2 regions of the Flavobacterium sp. FlaQc-48 genome follow, and region 1 is predicted to be linked to the other one. Evidence: riboswitches for the same ligand, from Rfam matches in the RefSeq annotation. Region 1 holds a riboswitch; the other holds the start of a gene.
What was found. Region 1 has a riboswitch for S-adenosylmethionine ahead of ACHRWY_RS07225 (homocysteine S-methyltransferase family protein). Riboswitches for the same ligand answer to the same signal wherever they lie in the genome.
Positions count from the first base shown of each region.

Region 2: another riboswitch for S-adenosylmethionine. It lies ahead of ACHRWY_RS21515 (SusC/RagA family TonB-linked outer membrane protein); the one in region 1 lies ahead of ACHRWY_RS07225 (homocysteine S-methyltransferase family protein).

Region 1 is NZ_JBIPCR010000003.1:423,071-431,455, reverse strand. It holds gene metH (methionine synthase) at 1-792, opposite strand, end outside; gene ACHRWY_RS07225 (homocysteine S-methyltransferase family protein) at 1,183-2,187, opposite strand; SAM riboswitch class I at 2,426-2,539, opposite strand; gene ACHRWY_RS07220 (TfoX/Sxy family protein) at 2,727-3,086, opposite strand; gene ACHRWY_RS07215 (NAD(P)/FAD-dependent oxidoreductase) at 3,376-4,428, opposite strand; gene ACHRWY_RS07210 (bifunctional precorrin-2 dehydrogenase/sirohydrochlorin ferrochelatase) at 4,523-5,104, opposite strand; gene cobA (uroporphyrinogen-III C-methyltransferase) at 5,228-6,001, opposite strand; gene ACHRWY_RS07200 (nitrite reductase) at 5,994-8,084, opposite strand; gene ACHRWY_RS07195 (sulfate adenylyltransferase subunit 1) at 8,169-8,385, opposite strand, start outside.
Region 2 is NZ_JBIPCR010000016.1:132,134-140,518, reverse strand. It holds gene ACHRWY_RS21525 (redoxin domain-containing protein) at 1-990, opposite strand; gene ACHRWY_RS21520 (RagB/SusD family nutrient uptake outer membrane protein) at 1,068-2,525, opposite strand; gene ACHRWY_RS21515 (SusC/RagA family TonB-linked outer membrane protein) at 2,545-5,715, opposite strand; SAM riboswitch class I at 5,966-6,065, opposite strand; gene ACHRWY_RS21510 (hypothetical protein) at 6,453-6,806, shown strand; gene ACHRWY_RS21505 (TQO small subunit DoxD) at 6,892-7,905, shown strand; gene ACHRWY_RS21500 (M13 family metallopeptidase) at 8,060-8,385, shown strand, end outside.

The sequences.
Region 1 (8,385 bases):
GATTCCCATTGTCATTCCGTTCTTGATCGCGTGGTATAAAAACACCGAGTGCATGGCTTCACGAACGTGATCGTTTCCTCTAAAAGAGAACGAAACGTTACTCACACCACCGCTAATATGGGCGTGTGGCAAGTTATCACGAACCCATTTTGTCCCTCTAAAAAAGTCCAAAGCATTCAGGCGATGTTCTTCCATTCCGGTGGCAACGGGGAAAATATTCAAATCGAAAATAATATCCTGTGGAGGAAAACCAACTTTATTAACCAAAATATCATAAGAACGCTGGCAAATTTCAACCCTGCGGTCAAAATTATCGGCCTGACCTACTTCGTCAAAAGCCATGATAATCGCTGCAGCGCCGTATCGTTTGATTAATTTGGCGTGATGAATAAAGGCTTCTTCTCCTTCTTTCAACGAAATCGAGTTTACAACACTTTTTCCTTGTACTACTTTTAGACCTGCTTCAATGATTTCCCATTTCGAACTGTCGATCATAATGGGCACTCTCGAAATATCGGGTTCTGATGCAATTAAATTCAAAAATTTAGTCATTGCCTGAACACCGTCAAGCATTCCCTCATCCATATTAATATCGATGATCTGTGCTCCTCCTTCTACTTGTTGTCTTGCAATATCAAGTGCCTCGTCATACTTCTCTTCCTTGATTAAGCGAAGGAATTTCCTCGAACCTGTTACATTCGTACGCTCGCCAATGTTTACAAAAACACTGGTTGGCGTAATAATCAACGGTTCTAATCCTGCTAATACAAGGTCTCTTCTGTTTTCTGCCATTTTCTTTAAGTTACTGAGTTCCTAAGTTGCTTAGGTTCTGAGTTTTTATTCTATATGTTATAAGGTTTTTAAATACCTTTAATTTTTACAATCCTATTTTGGGCGTGTTTCGCCGCGGCGAACCGGGCTATCCGTTCCTAGTCCCCGCACTTCCTTCGTCAGGCTGTGGGCTAACCGCTTCTATCCCTCACGCAACACTCGGTTTCAAAACAATTTTATATTCTTCACGATTTCAATTATCGTTTATAAAAACTTAAACCAATTATATATTTCGCTCCTACGTTGCTACCAACATGTCGTTCCTACTTTGCTACCAACATGTCGTTCCTACGGAACTTTTTATTCTCAGCAACCTGCAAGGTTTTGAAAACTTTGCGGGAAACGTAAATGTTATGCAAATACCGGCGCCACACGTGGTTTATAATCCTTCGCAACTTCTGCAATTAACCTAATATGATCCGGAGTTGTTCCGCAACAGCCACCAATGATGTTGATTAAATTATCATCTAAATATTCTTTGATGAAGGCCTGGGTTTGTTCCGGTGTTTCATCATATTGTCCGAATGCGTTTGGTAACCCTGCATTTGGGTGTGCCGATACATTAAAACTGGTATGTTGTGCTAATGTTTTAAGGTATGGTTTCAACAAATCGGCTCCAAGAGCGCAATTGAAACCTACGCTTAATAACGGAATATGAGATACTGAAATCAGGAAAGCTTCAACCGTTTGTCCTGAAAGTGTTCTTCCAGAAGCATCGGTAATGGTTCCTGAAACCATGATTGGAATATCAATATTACGTTCGTCTTTTACTTCTTCAATCGCGAAAAGTGCTGCTTTAGCATTTAAGGTATCAAAGATGGTTTCTACTAAAAGTAAATCACATCCGCCATCCATTAACGCCTCTACTTGTTGTTTGTAGGCAATACGTAAATCATCAAAGGTTACGGCTCTGTAACCCGGGTCGTTTACATCCGGTGACATACTTGCGGTTCTGTTTGTTGGCCCGATTGAACCGGCAACAAAACGTGGTTTGTCCGGATTTTTGGCGGTAAACTCATGGGCTACTTCTCTGGCAAGTTTAGCCGATTCGTAATTTAGTTCGTAAACCAAATCTTCCAGGAAATAATCGGCCATACCGATTGTCGTTCCTGAAAAGGTGTTGGTTTCTACGATGTCTGCGCCGGCTTCGTAATAAGCGGCGTGGACATCTCGAATCGCTTGTGGTTGTGTTATGGATAGTAAATCGTTGTTTCCTTTTAAGGGATGCGGAAAGTCTTTGAAACGCTCTCCGCGGAAATCTTCTTCCGAAAAGTTATAGCGTTGCAACATAGTTCCCATTGCTCCGTCAAGGATTAGGATATTTTTTTTTATTGCTTCCTGAATTGTTATTGCCATGACTTATTTGTCTTTTAGCCACTAAGACGCTAAGGCGCTAAGATGCTAAGTTTTTTAATTTTTATATCTTGAATTATACCTAACAGGTTTTTGAAACCTGTTAGGATACGTCATTTTGATTCACAGGAACGATGTTGGCAAAAATGTGCCAATGATTCGCTCATGATACCAAGGTGAATTCGGTAAAATTATATTGTAAGTTGTCAGGAAGAGTTTTGAGAAATACTTTTATGTATTTGTGTTATCTATCTTTGATACTAAGAATAGTATAAAGTAGAATGTAGCACCTTCTTTATGATAAAGGGTTGCTAAGGTTTCATTGGGTCTTTCCCTCCGCCTTTCGTGATAACTTTCAGTAATTTTAAGAACAGTGCAAAGTAAAGACATAACCTGAACAATTGCAAGTGTTTTTTAAAGTTTCTAAGATACTAAGTTGCTAAGGTTCTAAGTTTTATTTTTAAAGATGCTGAGACGCTAAGATACTAAGGTGCTAAGTTTAATGTCAACTTGCTGGCATCACCTATAAATATGCTGAATTTTTATTTTTTCTTACTTGCTTTGGCAAGCGGATTAAATGCTAAGCAAAGCTCCAGCCAAAATGCCAGATCCTTACTTTTTTGCCAGCCATTTTCGGTGACAAAAATGTAGTTTTTCATTGGTCTTTCGGCATTTGGCATTGGTAATATATCGTCTCTTTCTATTGCATTTGTATACGCTTTATCATCGATTCTGCAGAGTAAAAGATTTTCGCCAATTTGTTTGTCTAGCCGAGTTCCGCAACATAATTTGTTATCTACCATAAAAACAAGTCCGCCAAACATTTTCTTTTCGAAAAAATCTACTTCTTTATGTTGGAGGAAGGTTCGGATTCTTTGTGCGTTGTCTTCGTCGAATGCCATTTTTTTGTTTATGAAATAAAGATAGAAATAAAAGAGCTCCAGCGGAGCGTAATATTTATAGCCAATAATTATTTTTCAACCAAAGCTCCAGCGGAGCGATATGTAATTATTGTAATTAATATGTCACCCCGATGGGGTTTCCGTCCAACAAATATCGGTAATTCTATAAATATAACATCCCTCTGGGATTTACATGCTTTATTAAAAAAGCCCAAACCGTAAATGGTTTGGGCTTACTATATAAAAATCTTAGTGCCTTAGAAACTTAGCTTCTTAGCAACTTTAAGAATTAAATTATCGCCTTAACAACCGCTTTTGGAGCTTCTTTACGGGTTCCGTCGAAACCGTCTACACCAGAAACTGTGGTATATTTAAGGACGTATTTTTTACCCGGATTGATAATTCCGTATGCTGCCTGACACATTAAAGTTGCTTCGTGGAAACCACAAAGAATCAACTTTAGTTTTCCAGGATATGTATTGATGTCTCCAATGGCAAAAATTCCGGGAATGTTAGTTTGGTAATCTAATGCATTATTTACTTTAATGGCATTTTTCTCGATTTCTAATCCCCAGTCTCCTATTGGACCTAATTTTGGTGTTAATCCGAAAAGTGGAATGAAGAAATCGGTTTCGATTTTACGGTGTGCTCCGTTTTCTTCGATATCCAAAGATTCAACATGCTCAGCACCATTGATTCCAATTACTTCTGCAGGCGTAATTAATTTAATTTTTCCGGCTGTTTTTAATTCCTGTACTTTTTCTACAGAATCCAAAGCTCCTCTAAATTCGTTTCTACGGTGAATTAAAGTTACTTCTGAAGCTACATTTGCAAGGAAAATACTCCAGTCTAATGCTGAATCTCCTCCTCCTGCAATTACTACTCTTTTATCTCTGAATTTCTCCGGATTTTTGATGAAGTATTTTACTCCTTTATCTTCATAAAACTCGATATCTTCTATAAGTGGCTTACGTGGCTCAAAACTTCCTAAACCTCCTGCAATGGCAATAACCGGTGCGTGAAATTTAGTTCCTTTGTTTGAGGTTACAATGAAACTTCCGTCTTCTTGTTTGTCGATCGTTTCAGCGCGCTCTCCTAATGTATAACCTGGTTCAAATTGTTTAATTTGCTCTTGTAAGTTATCAATTAAATCTCCTGCTAAAACTTCCGGGAAACCAGGAATATCATAAATAGGCTTTTTTGGGTACAATTCTGAAAGTTGTCCTCCTGCTTGTGGCAAAGCATCTAAAATATGACATTTTAATTTTAATAATCCTGCCTCGAAAACGGCAAATAAACCTGTTGGGCCTGCTCCAATTATAAGTATATCTGTTTTAATCATTATGTTGTTGTTTATAATCATTCTTAATAATGCAAAGAAACGAATAATTTATTCTAATTTCAATGATTTTTATCATTCATTTCTTTTGAAATTTTTACTCTTTATTTTTTAATGAAGCGGTAATCTCGTTCATCTTTTTCACCTTATCTTCAAAATTGCCTTTCAGCGTCTTTCGATATTCATTGAGGTTTTCGACCATTTTATTGATATCATCCGGAATTACTTCTTCAAAAAACTCTCTTAGCCTTTTGGCTGTTGTTGGAGATTTTCCGTTGGTCGAAATGGCAATTTTCACATTTCCTTTTGTTACAATTCCGCCTAAATAGTAATCACATAAATCCGGTGTATCGGCAATATTGCAGATCAAATAACGCTTTCTGGACAAATCGTATACCTTTTTATTGACTTTTAAATCATCGGTACAAGCGATAACCATGTGGCGCTTTTTGAGCATTTTCTTTTTAAACTTCGATTTTGTTAAGGTAATCGAAGGATGATTTTCAGCCAAAACCTTAATTTCTAAATGAAAGTTTGGTGCTACAACCTCAACATTTGCATTAGGGCTCGACTTCAGTAAAAAAGAGAGCTTTTCTAATCCTACATTTCCCCCTCCTACAATCAAAACATTCAGATTGTGAAGTTTTAAGAAAACCGGATATAATTCATTCTGTTCCATCTTATTTTATTTTCATCTAACCAAAATTAGATGATTTTTTTGAATCGTATAAACAATCAGGTTCCCAACGGAACATTTTTACTGGAATATTTTTTTTCTACCTGTTCCTGACGGAACACAATTCTAATGAATTATTTCTTTGGATAGAAATTCCTCGTAAAACCCTTTTAATTTGTTGCTTTCTCGCACAACATTTCCCAGAACAATAATCGCTGGTGAACTCAATTTTTGTTGTTTCACAATTTCAAGAATCGAATCTACTGTTCCAACTCCTACTTTTTCTTCCGCTGTTGTTCCGTTTTGAATGATTGCTACAGGCAAATCTCCTTTATCTTCTTTTTGAAACAAATCGATAATTTGGGGTAATTTGTGCATTCCCATCAAAATGACTACTGTTGCAGATGATTGTGCAGCCAAGGCCACATCTGAAGATAATTTCCTGTCAGAAGTGGTTCCTGTAATCGCCCAAAAACTTTCTGAAACACCTCTTTTGGTAATCGAAATTCCCTGACTCGCCGGAACCGCCACTACCGAAGATATTCCCGGAACTACAACTGTCGGGATTCCGAAACTTTCGACAAATTCGATCTCTTCGCTTCCACGTCCAAAAATGAAAGGATCTCCACCTTTTAAACGCACTACATTTCCATACGTTAAGGCATTATCAACAATTAGCTGATTGATCTGATCCTGCGTATAAGCGTGATTTCCTATTTTTTTTCCAACAAAAATTCTGATCGCATCTTTAGGAGCATGTGCTAATATTTCATCATTGGCCAATGCATCATACAAAACCACATTCGCTTCAGCAAGGGCTTTTACGGCTTTCAGCGTAAGCAAATCCGGATCTCCGGGGCCAGCGCCAACTAAAGTTACTTTTGGTTTGATATTAAGCATCTGCCAGTTCTTGAGCTCTGTATTTTTCGATGGTATCAAAAAATGAAATTCCTTGTTGAATGTATGCTTTCGCAAATACTTCCGTAGGTTCATTTTGATTGATTTGATATACCAATTCTCTAAATGATGTTGGTAATTGAATTTTATCAGTTGCGATAAAAACAGTATCAAATAAATCAACAATTCCTGCGTGGTTATTAGTTTTTTCATTTTCTGAAAGCAACAATGCTTTTGCACCATTTACAAATCCAGCGTAAGCATGATAAATTGCATCTGACCATTTTCCTTCGTCGAATGATTCCTGAGCGAAAGTCAATTTGTCTTTGGCTTCTAATAATAAGGTCGCTACTAAATCGATCACAACCCCGGCGCATTCTCCTACTCCAACTGCTTTTACGTAGTTATCGGCATTTCCCCAGTCTACAAAATCAGCTTCGGTTAAATTGGTTACATCTGCAAAAGGCTTTAAAATCTCATAGAAATATTTCTCTCCTTTTTGATCGTAATAATTAAGGAATTTTTCTCCGTTAGCATTCGCATCAAAATCATTTAAGATGGTACGCAACGCATCTGGTCCTCTACGGCTTGGAATTTTAATTACTTTATCAGCAAAACGTCCTGAACCGTTTCCTAATCTTCCTCCGCCTAATAAAACCTGCAATGCCGGAGCCACTAATTTTCCTGAATTGATCGACATTCCCTGAAAACCAATTGCAGACATATTATGTTGCCCGCAAGCATTCATACAACCCGAAATTTTAATTTCAATCTCGCGGTTATTTAAATACTGAGGATATTCTGCATTTAAAACTTTTTCTAATTCTTCTGCAATACCGGTACTACTTGCAATCCCCAAATTACAAGTATCTGTACCGGGACATGCCGTAATATCTGCTGTAGAATTATACCCTAAATGAACAAAGTTTAATTTGGCTAATTCCTGATAAAAGAAAGGTAAATTGGCCTCTTTTACGTGACGTATTACAATATTTTGACGCAATGAAAAACGTAGTTCGTTTGCTGCGTAATTTTTAATTAAACCGGCTAATAATCTCGCTTTATCAGTATAAAAATCCCCTAACAAAACTTTGATCCCAATAGCGTAATAACCTGCTTGTTTTTGAGCAATTACGTTTGATTTTTTCCACGCTTCATAAGCTGCAGAATCTTCAATAGTAACGGCTGGAACTTCTAATAATGGTTCCGGAATTGGTCCGTCAAAAGCGGTTGTATCAATTTCGTAAGTTTCAAAAGCGATTGCTTTTTTCTCTTTTTCAACCAAATCAAGGAAAACATCTCTTCCCATTTCTTTGATTAAGAATTTCATACGTGCTTTCATTCTTTTAGCACGTTCGCCGTATCTGTCAAAAATACGGATGATTCCTTCTGCTGTTGGAATAATTTCATTCGCCGGTACAAATTCTGACAGCAATTCAGCATGTGCCGGTTGCGATCCTAAACCTCCTCCAAACATGATTTTGAAACCGCGAACGCCATCAACAATTTTTGGAATAAATCCTAAATCGTGTAAATAACTCAAAGCCGTATCTTCATCAGATGATGAGAACGAAATCTTGAATTTACGTCCCATTTCCTGACAAATAGGGTTTCTTAATAAGTATTGAAATAAGGCGTGTGCATAAGACGAAACATCAAATGGTTCGTTTACATCTACACCTGCTAATTCGCTTCCTGTAATATTTCTTACAGTGTTACCACAAGCTTCACGCAAGGTAACATCGTCTTTTGCTAAATTTGCCCAAAGTTCCGGAGTTCTGTCCAGACTTACATAGTGAATCTGAATATCCTGACGTGTTGTAATGTGCAAACGTCCTGTAGAATATTCATCAGAAACCTTAGTAATACGCACCAATTGTTCGCTCGTTACTTTACCATAAGGCAATTTAATACGAATCATTTGAACGCCTTCCTGACGCTGCCCGTAGATTCCACGCGCTAAACGAAGACTACGAAAACGCTCATCATCAATTTTTCCTCCACGGAATAAATGAATCTTTTTTTCTAAATCGATGATCTCTTTCTGAACAATCGGATTTTCTATTTCTGTTCTAAAACTTTCCATTTCTTTTAGTTTATAGTTTATGGTTGGTTGTTTATGGTTGGTTTTTGGCAGCATAACTATCAACTAAAAACCATAAATTATCAACTATCTAATAAATCCTACTCCTGCTGTTGTGTTCGTTGCCGTATCAATTAAGATAAAAGCTCCGTTTGATTTATTATCGTTGTAAGCATCAAAATATAATGGTTTGCTTAATTTGATACTAACTTCTCCTATTTCGTTTATAGCTAATTGCGAGGCTTCTTTTGTTCCGGAATAATCTGTTGAGATGGTATTTTTGATACTTTCTACTTTTGCCAAA
Region 2 (8,385 bases), on a different contig from region 1:
TTAGGACTTAGTTGCTAAAAGCGATTGAAGTGTCGTTTGAAGTTCTTCTCCTCGAAGGTTTCTCGCTACAATAATCCCTTTTGAATCTACCAGATAATTGGCCGGGATCGCTCGTACACCGTATAATTTAGCAATTTCGCTATTCCAGTAAATCAATTCTGAGACCTGAAGCCAGTTTAAATTATCGTCTTTGATTCCTTTAATCCAGTTTTCTTTCTTTTTGTCTAAAGAAATACCAATGATGTTAAACCCTTTATCATGAAACTCTTTGTAAGCAGCTACAATGTTTGGATTTTCTTTTCGGCAAGGTCCACACCATGAAGCCCAAAAATCAACTAATGTATATCCTTTCAGGTTTTCTGAAAAGCGAACCGGTTTTCCTTCAGGGTCTTTGGAGACAAAATCCGGTGCTTTTTTTCCAATCTGCAATCCGTTTAACACTTTTACTAATTCCTGAAGTTCTTTCACGTAAGTGCTATTCTGTTGACTTTTATCCAGTAAAGCAATGTTTTGTGTGATTTGCTCCGGAGTTAATCTATACGACCAGTTTCTGTACAACACATAAGCCGAAACGATGGAAGCCGGATGTTCTGTGATGAATTTGCTGATTTCTGCGTCTTTCGTTTTTCTGTAGGTATCAAATAAATCCTGAGATGCAGAACCTTCTACAACCGAATTGCCGTAGTATTTTGCAGGGCTCAATTTTACCGAAATTGGTCCTTTTTCAAGGAAAATATACAACGGAGTATTGGCTGTATTGACGCTTAGGCCGTACAATTCGGGTGTTTTTACTTTTGTTTTAAAACTGAAATTCCCGTTTGTAACTTTTACAGAATCAATCGTCGTAAACATTTTGTTGTGGAATTTCTGCAAATACACATATTGGGCCACCGTATCTACAACTGTTCCTTTTACTTGTAAGTTACTTTCTTGTGCCTGAACTCCTGTTGCCCCCAGACATAAAGCTAAAAATGCTGTTATTTTTTTCATTTTAATTGATTTTAGTCGAAACTTTGTCAAAGATTTCAACTTTGACAAAGCTCATGGTTATTATTATCTCGAAATTTTTAATACAATTTATTCGTTGCCAACTCTGTATTGGCAGGTGGAAATATATAATTGGCATCTGATGGTGTTACGGCCGGTGTTTGTAATTTACTATCGCCTTTTGCCGGTAGCACCTGAAGATTTCTAAGCAAATCAGGACCTCGGAAACCTTCTCCTAATAATTCAATTCGGCGTTCCTTCCAGATAGCGTCAATCAATTGGTTTTGATCAGAAGTAACCGTTGTCGCAAAAACATAAGAAGCATCAGAACGTTGGTGAACCGCTTTTAAAAGATTGGCAGAAAGTGTCAGGTTTCCTGTTTTGGCAGCAGCTTCGGCATAATTTAACAGTACTTCAGAGTATCGGATCACCGGAATATAATCCAGGAATGGCGATGGCTTAGCATACTTTTTAAAGTATTGTTTTCCCGAAACTGTTCTCGTTAAATTGCGTCTGTTATCGGTTGTTCTCCATTGTGCATCTCCCAAAATACCGGTTGGATTTAAGTAATATTCTAAATTGGTATTGTAGATATAAGCGATTGAGGATTGTCCTGTATAAGAATCCAAAGTGCTCATTGGAATGCTGAAAATCGATTCGACTGTAGTATAATTCGAAGAAAACAAAACTGTAATATCCGATTGTAAGGCATGTTTTACATCGCTGGCCGTGGTAGAGAATGGTGCTTGTGTTTGTGGCGCTAATTTTACCGCTTCTTCAATTACTTTTGCCCAATTGTTCATAGAAAGATAAACTCTCGTTTTTAAAGCAATCGCCGTACTTACGTGTACTCTGGTCGTGTTTAATTCGGCACTTGAATAACTTTGCGGAAGCGCTGCTTCGGCCTCGTTTAAATCTTTTAGCACCTGCGCATAAATTTCAGCAACACTGCTTCTTGCCAAATCATTGTTTGCTGCTCCGGTTTCTGCTTTTAATCGAAGCGGAACTCCTTTTGAGGCTCCGGCATCTTTATTATAAGGCTGTCCGTAACTGATCACTAAAGTATAATACGCCAACGCTCTCAATAGTTTAGCTTCACCAATATACTCTTTGGCTTTTTGCTCTGTCACTACACCCGGGTTCACTGCCAGTCCTTCGATCAGGATATTAGCATTATTAATGGTCGTATAAGCTGCGGACCAAAGGTTGTTGATATCATTAGAACCGGAACTGTACGAGTTGTTCCAGCTTTCATAACCTGTAAAATTATTAGCCGTGATGTTGATAAAATCTTCCCCACGCTGATCCTGATACAAAAGAATACGGCCGCCATATAAACTGGCGCCTTTTAACGCTTTGTAAATTCCGTTTACCAAACCTTCGATTCTTGCCGGAGTTTTAAAAATATCTTTATCTGAAACTGTTGTTTCGGGCGCTATGTTTAAATCTTCATTATTTTCACAAGAGGTAAACAATATTCCGGAGAGCAGCAAAACTACTGCCACTGATTTTCTGTATGATTTTAAATCTATTTTCATGGTATACTTTTATTCGTTATTAAAAACCTACGTTAAGACCAAATGTGAATGTTCTTCCTTGTCCTACGGAGTTCTTTTCTACTCCCATCGAAGTTGTTGAAGCCCCGTTTGAAGAAGTTTCAGGGTCAGATCCCGTATAGGAAGTAATCAGGAAAAGATTGGTTGCCTGCAAATACAATCTTACGGATGATAGTTCTGCTTTTGAAAGAATATTTCTTGGAAGAGAGAAACCAATGGCCAATTGTTGTAATCGTAAGAAATCGGCTTTTTCTGCGTTATCTGAAATCGCAAATCCGCTTGATCCGTTTGAAATGACATCATTGTAAACCAATCTCGGAATATTCGTTACTTGTCCCGGTGTTGTCCAACGGTTCAAAACTTCGGTTGAGTTGTTGTAAAAACGCTGGTCTAAAAGGGTTCCCCTGGTATTATTCATCACTTTATTACCGCCTGAATAGGTAAAGCCAACAGTAAAATCAAAAGCTTTGTATTGAAAAACATTCGTTAAACCTCCGTACCAAACCGGTAGTGCGTTACCCAGAACCTGATAGTCTGCTACTGTAATCGCTGCCGCAGTTGTTCCGTCTAAATAGGTCCAGTTGCTTTGTCCGGAAGGAACAGCAGCACTGTACTGTACTTTTTCGCCATTTTTATTCAGAAAGATTCTTCGTCCGTTATCCGGATTTACACCGGCAGTTACGGCACCGTAAAGACTTCCGGCAGAATAACCTACTCTTGTAATATTATTGGCTTCTGTAGTTACCTGCGTATAGCCAATAATGTCTGTATTTCCTTCGGCAAGAGCCGTAACTTTATTTTTTACATGTGTGTAATTGAACGAAGCTTTCCATTGAAAGTTTTCATTATTCACGATAGCGGCATTAAGTCCCAATTCGATCCCTCTGTTGTACATTGAACCCACGTTAGAAAGAATGGCATCTCCGGGAATCCCTTTTGATGGTGATTGTGGCGTACTTAAAATCAATCCGTTTACATTGTTATTAAAATAATCTGCTGTAAACTGTAATCGGTCTTTAAAAAACCCTGCTTCAAGTCCAATGTTGGTCTGGTCGCTGGTTTCCCATCCCAGGTTTTCATTTCCTGCCTGCGACAAAGCCCAGGTTGATGCCGTTCCGTAAATCGATGCACCGTAAAGATTTTGCGAGGCATACGCCGATGAAAGGTTTCCGTTTCCTACTCTTCCCCAGCTTCCTTTCAATTTTAGGGCGCTAATATAGTGGGTAATTCCGCTGTTTTTAAAGAATGATTCTTCGCTTATCGACCATCCGGCAGAGATACCACCAAAATTTCCGTATTTATTATTCAACCCAAGAGAAGAGTTTCCGTCTTTTCTAAAGTTTCCGGTAATAAAATATTTTCCGGCATAATCATACGATACCCTAAAAAAAGAAGAAAGAAAAAGCCGTTCAGACAAACTATTTCCTGTAGATCTGATTGCTCCCCATGTTCCCTGATAATATTCGAAAAAAGGATCAGAAACATTGGTTTGATTTGCTCCCCACGAAGAGTTTTCGAATTTCTGAACATCATATCCTGCCAATGCCGCGATATGATGACTGGCTCCAAAGCGCCTGTCGAAAGAAAAACTGTTGGTAAAGTTGTAATTGTTTCTCAAAGCCGAAATATTAGTAGCAGAACCCCCTGTAGCATAGGCCGAAGATCCAAGATTCGGACTTAAATAAGTAATATTTTCGGCTCTCAATCTGTCGATTCCGTAACTACTGTCAAACTTAAATCCGTCGAAAAATGTAATTGTAGCATGAATATTTCCCACAAAATGATCATTAGAACTGGTGTATTTACTATTATCAAATAAAGCATCCGGATGCCATAAAGTATTGGTAAATAAATTATTTCCTGCACTTGCTGTTCCTGTTGAACTTAAATTGTATGAACCATCTGCATTATAAACTGCCACGTTTGGAGGCAATACCAAAGCCAGACGTGCTGCTCCAATTAGCAATAATCCGCTGCTGCTTAGGGATCCCGTATTTTGTGCCTGATTAAAAGTATTGTTATAAGAAAGGTTCCCGCCTAATTTCAACCATCTATTTACATCATGATCGATATTAAACCTTGCTCCTTTTCTTTCGAATTCATTATCCTTTGTAATTCCTTCCTGTTTAGAATAATTGGTAGAAAAATAATATCTCGTTTTGTCTGTTCCGCCTGAAATGCTAAGATTATGATTTTGAGAAACCGCATCACGATATACCTCATCACTCCACTTTGTATTGACACGTGAACCATCAGCATTAAAAGACGGAAAAAAAAGTGCCGATGCAACAGATGCATTACTGGCATTACCACTTAAATTTTTGCTGTTTAATACTGCTTCATTTTTGATGTCTTCGTATTGTGTATTATTTAAAAGATGAGGCAATCTGGTCGCTGTTGTAATTCCAACCCAGGAATCATACGTAACTTTGGCTTTGCCTGCTTTTCCTTTTTTAGTAGTAACCAAAATAACACCGCCCGCTGCACGAGAACCATAAATAGAGGTTGATGCGGCATCTTTAAGGATGTCAATCGATTCAATATCTGATGGATTAATATCGGATAGTGGATTATTTGCTACTGAATTTGTAGTCGAAATATCACCGGAATTTACCGGGATTCCATCAATAACTACTAAAGGAGATGAGCTTAGGGAAATAGAATTTACACCTCGGATCCTAATTACCGGAGGGTCATTTAAAACCCCGCTCGGGTTAGAAACATTTACTCCCGAAGCCTTCCCGATAAGTGCCTGCTCAAAACTTTGTACCGGAATATCTTTAATTGTTTTGGAGGTAACACGGGCTGCTGAACCTGTAAATTCTTTTTTGCTTTGCGTACCGTAACCTACAACCACAACTTCTTTTAAGGCTGTATTCGAAGGATTTAACCGAATGTCATTCAAAGAGGAGTTTACTCTTTTTTCTAATGTTTCGTAACCTATAAAATTAACAGACACCTGTGTATCTTGTGGTGTAATGGAAAGAGAAAACCTGCCGTTTCCGTCACTGATCGTAGATTTACCACTTTCAGTAGCAATAATAGTAACTCCCGGCAAAGGTTCTCCATTATCAGCACCTCTGATGGTACCGCTTATCGTTCGTTCCTGTGCGCTTATCCTGCCCGGAAGTATGCTAAACAGAAAAATTAAAATTAGTAAGATTTTTTTCATTGAGTTTGGTTTTAAAAAATTGGACATAGACATTCCCGGGCCAATATTAAAGTGGCCTAATCATTCTAGTGATAAAACAGGAAATTAAAAAAAGTTAAGTGTATTGCATTCGGAAAACCTGAGAATAGCTTTCTTCATTTGAAAACAGATTAAATTGTTCCGGACTGGCGTGTAATACTGGTTGCGTTTTCATTCTAAAAATAAATCATTTTAATACTAATGTCTTATTCAGATTTTCTAAAAGAAATCTTTCTTATCTGTCCGCCGTAACGGAAGGATTTAGCACCTTATTGGGCAACAGGTTGCTAAGACTTCATCGGGCCTCTTCCCTCAGTCTTTCTGGATAAGTCATGCAGAATTTTTTTCTACTCTGCAAATATATATAAATTCTACAGAATTAGTAGAGTTTAAATTTATTTTTTTATTTGCCGTATAAAAATGAATAAAACTTTAAGATCCAAAGACATAAAAATAAAAGCGTAATACATTAAAAAACAAATAGATAAAACTAAATCAGTGTATAAAATTAAAATCTAATATTTTTTTAAATTTTACATTAAAAAAAATCATAACTGCAATTTATTATAAGAAAATAATTCCTAAATAAGTGATTTCAAAAAAATGCAGGCTTTTAATAATCTCGAAAAAAGGGATTGTTCAGCCTATCTTTAAAAATGAAAGCATCATCTCCAAGGCTTTTTTTAACTATATTTGAGAATTGAAAAAAAAACAATTGAATGCAGCATGCTTTAAAAAATAGTTTTTCAAAGACGATCATCATTTTGATGCTGTTTTTTCTGTGCCTCCCCTGCTCTGCTAAAAGGGAAATTAAGCTGACACTGGATATTCCTTTAAACGAAGTAGAAAATAAGCTTACGGGTCCACAATCAGGCATTTGTTTCATAGCTGCAGCAACAAAAAAAGTTTGCGGCTCCTTTCAATACAAAGCGGTAAAGAAATATTGTGCTAATGATTTTTCGGTTTTCCGGCAATTCACTCTTTCTTTTCCTCTGCAAAACACTTCTTTTCCCGAAAAAAAAGGGTCTAAAATTATTCCTATTTATCTGCTACACGAACAATATCTGATTTGATTTTTGATTTTAATTCTAATGTACTTCAATACAACTATTGAGGTGTTACACTGTATATTATCATTAAATTTCAATTCAAATTACTATGAACAATCACAACTATACATATGGTGGAATGTTTACTACAGCATTGCGCTGGGTTGCAGGCTGGACTTATTTTTCTGCTTTCTGGAGAAGGCTTATTTTAGAAAACAAACTTAACCCTGATGAAGCAGGTTATATTGGCGAGAAGTTCAATCATTTTCTGCCTAATGCACTGGGCATAAAACCTATTATAGAACATCTTGTTTCCAATCCGGATAGCCTTTGGTGGGCTATGGCTTCTTTTACTATTATGGAAGGAATTGTTGGATTATTGTTTATGCTGGGTCTCTTTACCCGACTGATGAGTATGGGGGTCTTTAGTCTGGCATTAGGTATACTATTGGGTTCAGGATGGCTGGGAACGACTTGTCTGGACGAATGGCAGATAGGCGTTCTGGGAGTTGCCGCAGGATTTACTGTTTTTATGTCCGGTGGAGGAAAATATGCTCTTGATGAATATTTCATTAGCAAAAATAAATCCTTTACCCATAAAAAATGGTTTGCTGTTATAGGTTCCGGAATCTTGCCCTTAAAAGATAAAACGGTAAACAGAACAGTACTAATTGGATCTGTTTTTATTTTAGGACTGACATTGTTTACCAATCAATATTTTCATGGCGGCGTTTATGGTACATTACATAATCTTTCTGTACGTCCCCATGTTACCATAAGCAATGCCACTGTTCAAAATGATGCCTTAACTTTTACCGTATTTAGAGATGAAGGCGCAGATGTTTACGGTTCTTTCCTTATTAGAATTAAGTTAACAGGTGAGGATGGAAAAATCGTTTTTGAACAAAATCAGACACAGCTTTCACAACTTGCCAAAGAACAGATTAAAAACAAGTATGTCGCCAAAGTCAAACCCGGGAAACACAGCCTTATTTTGCCTTTAGGGGCAAAAGCTACAATACAATTTCAAATCCCTTCTTTAAAAAATTATGGTGGCAAATACACATTGGAGTTAACAGACATTAGTGGACTAAACTGGACACAGCAAGTACGCATTTTATGAAAGTATAATTATAAAAAGTTCTGATGGGATTTATCGTTTAAGTCCCGTCAAACTTTCTTCTTTGAAATGGAAAAAATAATTTCTTATTCGCATTTGTACAATTATACTTCAGCAACTCAAAGTAACTTTGGCACATTACGAAAAAATACCATCTATGTTAAAAATTATTCTGATTATTATAACGGCCTTATTTTCATTGATTCCCTGTTATGTTATGGGGCAGACGGTGGAAACAAATAAGAGCAAGGCCACTTACGGAGACTGGGGTATTGAAACTCAGTTTATCAGTAAAACAGTATTGCCGGGTAATGATTTTTACAGCTATGTAAATGAGGGCTGGCTAAAATCAGCTACTATTCCGGCGGGATTTTCAGGATTTAGTAATTATAGTGAGGTCCAGCGTAAAGTTAATGAAAGAATAGCCCGTATTATTCATGGAGAAGTAACCGTTGGAAATGTTTCAAAAGCTTCTTTGCAACA